Regions from separate parts of the Lentzea sokolovensis genome, predicted to be linked through region 1. Evidence: riboswitches for the same ligand, from Rfam matches in the RefSeq annotation. Region 1 holds a riboswitch; each other region holds the start of a gene.
The links. A riboswitch is a leader RNA that binds a small molecule or an ion and turns the genes downstream of it on or off. The one in region 1 is predicted to bind glycine.
Positions count from the first base shown of each region.

Region 2: linked by a shared signal. The riboswitch ahead of gcvP (aminomethyl-transferring glycine dehydrogenase) and the one ahead of gcvT (glycine cleavage system aminomethyltransferase GcvT) in region 1 are both predicted to bind glycine.
Region 3: linked by a shared signal. The riboswitch ahead of gcvH (glycine cleavage system protein GcvH) and the one ahead of gcvT (glycine cleavage system aminomethyltransferase GcvT) in region 1 are both predicted to bind glycine.

Region 1 covers NZ_JAXAVU010000010.1:289,431-291,686, reverse strand. Annotated here, with positions in the region: gene SK854_RS23325 (transcriptional regulator) at 1-196, shown strand, start outside; gene SK854_RS23320 (hypothetical protein) at 369-749, shown strand; gene SK854_RS23315 (DUF3817 domain-containing protein) at 764-1,066, shown strand; glycine riboswitch at 1,112-1,202, shown strand; glycine riboswitch at 1,204-1,291, shown strand; gene gcvT (glycine cleavage system aminomethyltransferase GcvT) at 1,391-2,256, shown strand, end outside.
Region 2 covers NZ_JAXAVU010000013.1:128,684-130,939, forward strand. Annotated here, with positions in the region: gene SK854_RS31810 (Clp protease N-terminal domain-containing protein) at 1-694, shown strand, start outside; glycine riboswitch at 751-846, shown strand; glycine riboswitch at 850-957, shown strand; gene gcvP (aminomethyl-transferring glycine dehydrogenase) at 1,007-2,256, shown strand, end outside.
Region 3 covers NZ_JAXAVU010000007.1:92,814-95,069, reverse strand. Annotated here, with positions in the region: gene SK854_RS12765 (L-serine ammonia-lyase) at 1-968, opposite strand, end outside; gene gcvH (glycine cleavage system protein GcvH) at 997-1,380, opposite strand; glycine riboswitch at 1,444-1,536, opposite strand; gene ald (alanine dehydrogenase) at 1,762-2,256, shown strand, end outside.

The DNA.
Region 1 (2,256 bases):
GGCCGAGCAGTGGTGGGACGCGGGCATCAGCCCGTTGGACCAGCGCGCGCTCGACTACCGCGCGGCCGGCCTGTCTCCTGCCGATCTCGGGAGGCGCCTGGGACCGATGACGGTTCTCCAGCACCTTCGTCGTGGCTCCGCCGCGGCCTGGTGCGTTGCTCGTCTGCAGAGGCAGCGCCGAGACGGCGTGGCGTAGGTCGGGAACGGGGCTCCACGATTGGGGCCCCCATGTTCGCGGAATGCGCTCACCTCGATCGCTTCGCGTGTTTTGTGGGGGCCAAGCCCCCACGCCCCAGCCGGGGGCAAGCCCCCGGATCCCCCACGGGGTGGCCTCCGTCAGGAGGCCTCACCCAAGTAGTCTTGGGGTCGTGCGCGGCCTCCTTACCCCCCAACGAGTGCTGATCGCGTTCGCCTGTCTGGCGGCGTTGGTCGCCTGTTGCGGACTCGCGTGGTGGCAGTGGCAGCGCTTCGAGTCCGCCAGCGGCACGTTCCAGAACCTCGGGTACGTGCTCCAGTGGCCGCTCTTCGGCCTCTTCCCCCTCTTCATGGTGTGGCGGTTCCGTCGTTTGGCGCGCCAGAACAGTGACGCGGATCTCGCACCCGAGCCGGTTGCGGCCGCCCCGAAGCCGATGGCTACCGTTGACGCCGTCAAACCCGCGCCTGTCGAGCACTTCGACGACGAAGAAGACGCGGAGCTCGCGGCCTACAACCGCATGCTCGCGAACCTCAACGCGCGGGACGGTCGTTGAGCGAAGGCGGGCAGATGAAGGGTGCGTTGACCCGGTTCAGGGTCATGGCTTACGTGGTCGGAGTCTTCCTGCTGCTCCTGGTCGTGGCCATGGTGCTCAAGTACGCCGCGGACATGGGTGGCGCGATGAAGGTCGTCGGCCCGATCCACGGCTTCCTCTACGCCATCTACCTGGTGATTTCCGTCGACCTGGCGCTCAAGCTCCGCTGGTCGATCAAGGGCACCCTGCTGGTGCTGCTCGCCGGCACGGTCCCGTTCCTGTCGTTCTGGGCGGAGCGCAAGGTGGTCGAGAAGACGGCGCAGGGCGTGCCGCTGTGACGTTTGGCCTGCTAGCGTCTGGGGCTACCAACTGAACACGGCCGTCGATGTCGCGCGGAAGAGACCCCTCCAGCAGGGGCGCCGAAGGAGCAATCCCTCCCCGGAATCTCTCAGGCACAGGTACCGCGCGACGAAGGCAACTCTGGAAAGCAGGCTGCTCGGCAGCCTCGCCCACGGTGCAAGCCACTTCGGTGGTGAAGCTCTCAGGCTCATGACAGAGGGGGAGGCTCGCTCTAGTGAGGAGTCTCCGATGGACCGTGTCATTCTTCTGATGCCTCAGCCGGCCGCGTCCGGCTCTTCGGCGCACCCTGGAGGAGCGTTCTGATGTCCCGCCTCACGCCTCTGAACGCCGAGCACGAGCAGCTCGGCGCGATGTTCACCGACTTCGCGGGCTGGCGGATGCCGCTGCGCTACTCGTCCGAACTCGCCGAGCACCACGCGGTGCGCACCACCGCGGGCCTGTTCGACCTCACGCACATGGGTGAGATCGTCCTGACCGGACCGCAGGCGGGCGAGGCTCTCGACTACGCGCTGGTCGGCCACATCTCCGCGCTGGCCGTCGGCAAGGCCCGCTACACGATGATCACCCAGGCCGACGGCGGCGTGCTGGACGACCTGATCGTGTACCGCCTGGGCGACGAGGAGTTCATGGTCGTCGCGAACGCCTCCAACGCTCTTGTCGTCGCCGAGGCCCTCGTCGAGCGCGCCGCCGGTTTCGACACCGTCGTCACGGACAAGTCGACCGACTACGCGTTGATCGCGATCCAGGGCCCGAAGTCGGTCGAGATCCTGTCCGGCCTGACCGAGACGGATCTGGCGTCAGTCAAGTACTACGCCTCGTACCCTTCCACCGTGGCCGGTGTCGAAGCGTTGCTCGCGCGCACGGGCTACACGGGCGAGGAGGGCTTCGAGCTCTTCGTCGCGCCCGCCGATGCCCCGGCCGTCTGGGCGGCGCTGCTGTCCGCGGGTGAGGCGCACGAGCTCAAGCCGTGCGGCCTGGGCTGCCGCGACACGTTGCGCCTCGAAGCCGGAATGCCCTTGTACGGCAACGAGCTCACGACGTCGCTGACGCCGTACAACGCGAACCTGGGCCGGGTCGTGAAGCTCGACAAGCCCGGCGACTTCGTCGGCCGCGACGCGCTGGCCAAGGTCGCCGAGTCCGGGGTGGACTCGGTCCTGGTCGGACTGAA
Region 2 (2,256 bases), on a different contig from region 1:
GACCGTGCCGCCCGTCAGCCGTGCGCTGGAGGAGTGTCTGCTCTCGGCGTTCGCCCAGGCCGGTGACGGCGTGCTGACCACCACCCACCTCTCGCTGGCGTTGCTGGAGCAGGGTTCCGGTCGTGCCGCCGACCTGTTCGTGCTGCGCGGAGTGGACGTCGACGCGACGGCCGCCGCTGTGCGAGCGGATGCCGCGCGAACCCACGCGGAGATCGAGGAAGCGCCCGCCGTGCGGTTGCTGCGCAAGGCGGGAGCGTTGGAAGGGGAGTCCGGCGGCGGGTACGTGCGCTGGCTGATGCGCTGGATCGCCCGCGGCCAGGGACTGGGCGGTCCGGTGCTGACCGTCGTGCGCAACGAGGCAGGACGGCTGGCCGTGGCCGCGAGACGAGACGTCTCGTCTCGGGATCTGGTGGAGGCGGTGCTGACGGTCGACCGCCAGCTGAAGGTGGCGGGCAGGAAGCTGAAGCCGGAGTTCGAGTCGGGCGGGGCGGCGGCGTTGCGCGAGGCGGGGATCGACCCGGCCGCGTTACCCGTCAGCGGCGGCAAGGTGGAGCGTGCGATGGAACGCGCGAAGCTCGTCGCGGCCCGGCGCGGAGACGACGTCGTGGGCACCACGCACCTGCTGGTGGCGTTGCGTGACGACCCTTCTGACCCGCTGTCCGGAGCGTTGTCCGGTCTTGGCACTGAGATGTAGGTCGCGTCCCTGGGGACTAGCGGGGCTGCCTGCGGGTATTCTTCTCGGGTAGTCGCTGAACTCTGGCGGGAGAGACCGGGTTTCGAGCCCGGCGCCGAAGGAGCAAGTCCCTCCCCGGGAACCTCTCAGGCATCCAGGACCGCCGAGCGAGACGCCTCTGGAAAGTGGATCGCCAGATGTTCTTCTGGGGATCCCGCCGACGGTGAAAGCCCATCCTGACCGGTGGGTGAACCTCTCAGGCGCCCTTCGGGGTACGGACAGAGCGGGGAGGGCACCAGGACACGTGTGCCCGCAGCCCCCCGGAGGCGTTTGATGACGCAGGACCGCATTCCGCTCGCAGCTCTCGAGCACGGCACCCCGTTCGCCGACCGCCACGTCGGTCCGCGCCCCGCCGAACTCGCGCGCATCCTCGACGTCATCGGCGTCGGGTCGCTCGAGGAGCTCGCGCAGCACGCGGTGCCTTCGTCCATCCACGAGCGCGACCTCGTGCTGGACCTGCCCGCTCCGGCCACCGAGACCGAGGCGCTCGCGGAGCTGCGTGAGCTCGCGTCGCAGAACCGCCCGATGACGCAGATGATCGGCCTCGGCTACTACGACACCGTGACGCCGGGCGTGATCCTGCGCAACGTTCTCGAGTCGCCTGCCTGGTACACCGCGTACACGCCGTACCAGCCGGAGATCTCGCAGGGCCGTCTCGAGGCGCTGCTGAACTTCCAGACCATGGTCGGCGACCTGACCGGCCTGCCGGTCGCGAACGCGTCCATGCTGGACGAGTCGACCGCCGCCGCCGAGGCGATGACGCTGGTGCGCCGCGCCGGCAAGTCCAAGTCGAACAAGTTCGTCATCGACGCCGACACGCTGCCGCAGACGCTGGCCGTCATCGAGACGCGCGCCGAGCCGCTGGGCATCGAGATCGTCGTCGCCGACCTGTCGCAGGGCATCGAGGGCCTCGGCCTGGGCGGCGACTTCTACGGCGTGCTGCTGTCCTACCCCGGCGCCTCCGGCGTCGTGCGCGACCAGGCCGCGTTGATCGAGGAGATCCACGCCGCCGGCGCGCAGGCCGTCGTCGTCGCCGACCTGCTGGCGCTGACGCTGCTGCGCGCGCCGGGCGAGATCGGCGCGGACGTCGTCGTCGGCACCACGCAGCGCTTCGGCGTGCCGATCGGCTTCGGCGGCCCGCACGCCGGCTACATGGCCGTCCGGTCCGGTCTGGAGCGTCAGCTGCCCGGCCGTCTCGTCGGTGTCTCCGTCGACTCCGACGGCTCGCTGGCCTACCGGCTCGCGCTGCAGACGCGTGAGCAGCACATCCGCCGTGAGAAGGCCACGTCGAACATCTGCACCGCGCAGGTGCTGCTGGCCGTGATCGCGTCCATGTACGCCGTCTACCACGGTCCCGAGGGCCTGCGGTCGATCGCGACCCGCGTGCACCGCCTGGCCACCGTGCTCGCCACGGGCCTGTGCGAGGCCGGTCTCGACGTCGTGCACGGCGAGTTCTTCGACACCGTCCAGGTCCGCGTTCCCGGTGAGGCCGCCGCCGTCGTCGAGAAGGCTCGCGAGGCCGG
Region 3 (2,256 bases), on a different contig from region 1:
CCGATCGCGCCCGCCGTCAGCAGGAACCGGACCACGCCGTCGTCGGAGGCTCCCGGGACGAACTTCGTGTAGTAGTGCAGAACCGCCGGGACGATGCCGGCCGCGCCGTTGGTCGGTGCGGTGACGACACGGCCGCCCGCCGCGTTCTCCTCGTTGACCGCCAGTGCGAAGAGCGTCACCCAGTCCATGACCCGCAACGGGTCGGTGACGAAGTGCTCCTTCTCCAGCGTCTTGCGCATCTCGGCGGCGCGGCGGCGGACCTTCAGACCGCCGGGCAGGACGCCGTGCTCGTTGCAGCCGCGTTCGACGCACTCCTGCATGACGTGCCAGATGTGCAGAAGTCCCTGGCGGACCTCGGCTTCGGTGCGCCACGACAGCTCGTTGGCCATCATGATCTCGCTGATCGACAGGCCGGTCTCGCGGCAGCGCGCGAGGAGTTGGTCGCCGGTCAGGAACGGGTGCGCCAACGGCGTCGAGTCGAGCTTGATCCGGTCGGTGCCCGACGCGTTCTCGTCGACGACGAAACCGCCGCCGATCGAGTAGTAGACGGCGTGCTCGACCGACTTGCCGTCCGCGAACGCCTCGAAGCTCATCCCGTTGGGGTGCAACGGGAGTGACTTGCGGCGGTGCATGACGAGGTCGCGGTCGTGCACGAAGTCGATCTCGTGCGCGCCGCCGAGCTTGAGCCGTTCGGCGGAGACGATCTCCTCGACGCGGGCGGCCGCGACGGTGGGATCGACTTCTTCGGGATGGTTGCCTTCGAGGCCCAGGAACACGGCCTTGGGGCTGCCGTGGCCGTGGCCGGTCGCGCCGAGCGAGCCGAACAGCTCGACGTGCACGCGGTCCACTTCGGACACACGTGCGCCGAGCTTCTCGACGAACATCGCGGCCGCGCGCATCGGGCCGACCGTGTGTGAACTGGACGGTCCGATGCCGACGGAGAACAGGTCGAAAACGCTGATCGCCACTGATCAGTCCCTCGTGGTGGTGGAGCGGTCAGTCAGACTTGGTGAGCTCGGCGTACTTCGCCGAGGTGAGGAGGTTCTCGGCCGACTCGACGCGGACCTTGAACAGCCATCCGGCGCCGTACGGGTCGTTGTTCACGATCGCCGGGTCGTCCACGACGGCGCTGTTGACCTCGATCACCTCACCGGTGACGGGCGAGAACAGGTCGCTGACGGACTTGGTGGACTCCAGCTCGCCGCAGACCGCGTTGGTGACGACCTTGGCACCGACCTCGGGCAGCTGGACGAAGACGATGTCGCCGAGCGCATCAGCGGCGTACTCGGTGATTCCGCAGGTCAGCGGGTCCTGGGTGCCCGGCGTCCAGTCGACCCACTCGTGCTCGGCGGTGTAGAGCAGGTTCTCGGGGAACTCCACGGCGCGACTCCTCTGGCTGTGACGGGTCAGGAAACTTGCGCCCCCTCCGCCGTGCAGAGTTGCCTACCCCGAGCGGTCTTGCTGCCTGAGAGTGTGCGGGAGCTTGCCCCTTCGGCGCCCCGACCGGTTCGTCGAGGTCTCTCCCACTCGGGTTCTGACGCTTGCGCGCCGCGGCCGGTGTTCAGTTCTCGGCGCGAACGCTATGTGCGGCCCCCGCCGAGTGTCAACGCGGGACGGTCGAGTGGAACGCGAACGAGGCTCAGGTCGCTCTGTCCTAGACGAACAACCAGAGGGTTACCGGATAGTGCGATCCGCACAGTGACATGACCTTCCGACTGGCCCACATTATGAGATGTCGGCCCACCGAACGGAGGAGTCATCGTGCGGATCGCAGTTCCTCGCGAGATCAAGAACCACGAGTACCGCGTCGCTCTCACGCCTGCCGGTGCGCACGAACTGACCAGCCGCGGCCACGACGTGTACGTCGAGCAGGGCGCCGGTCTCGGCTCCGCGATCACCGACGAGGAGTACCTCGCCGCGGGCGCCAAGATCCTCCCGACCGCCGACGACGTGTGGGCGGAAGGTGACCTGGTTCTCAAGGTCAAGGAGCCGATCGCCGAGGAGTACCCCCGTCTTCGCGCCGGTCAGACCCTCTTCACGTACCTGCACCTCGCCGCCGACAGGCCACTGACCGAGGCGCTGCTGGCGTCCGGCACCACGGCCATCGCCTACGAGACCGTGCAGCTGCCGAACCGCTCGCTGCCGCTGCTCGCCCCGATGTCCGAGGTCGCCGGCCGGCTGGCCCCGCAGGTCGGCGCGTTCAGCCTGATGAAGCCCTCCGGTGGCCGCGGCGTGCTGCCCGGTGGCGTCCCCGGT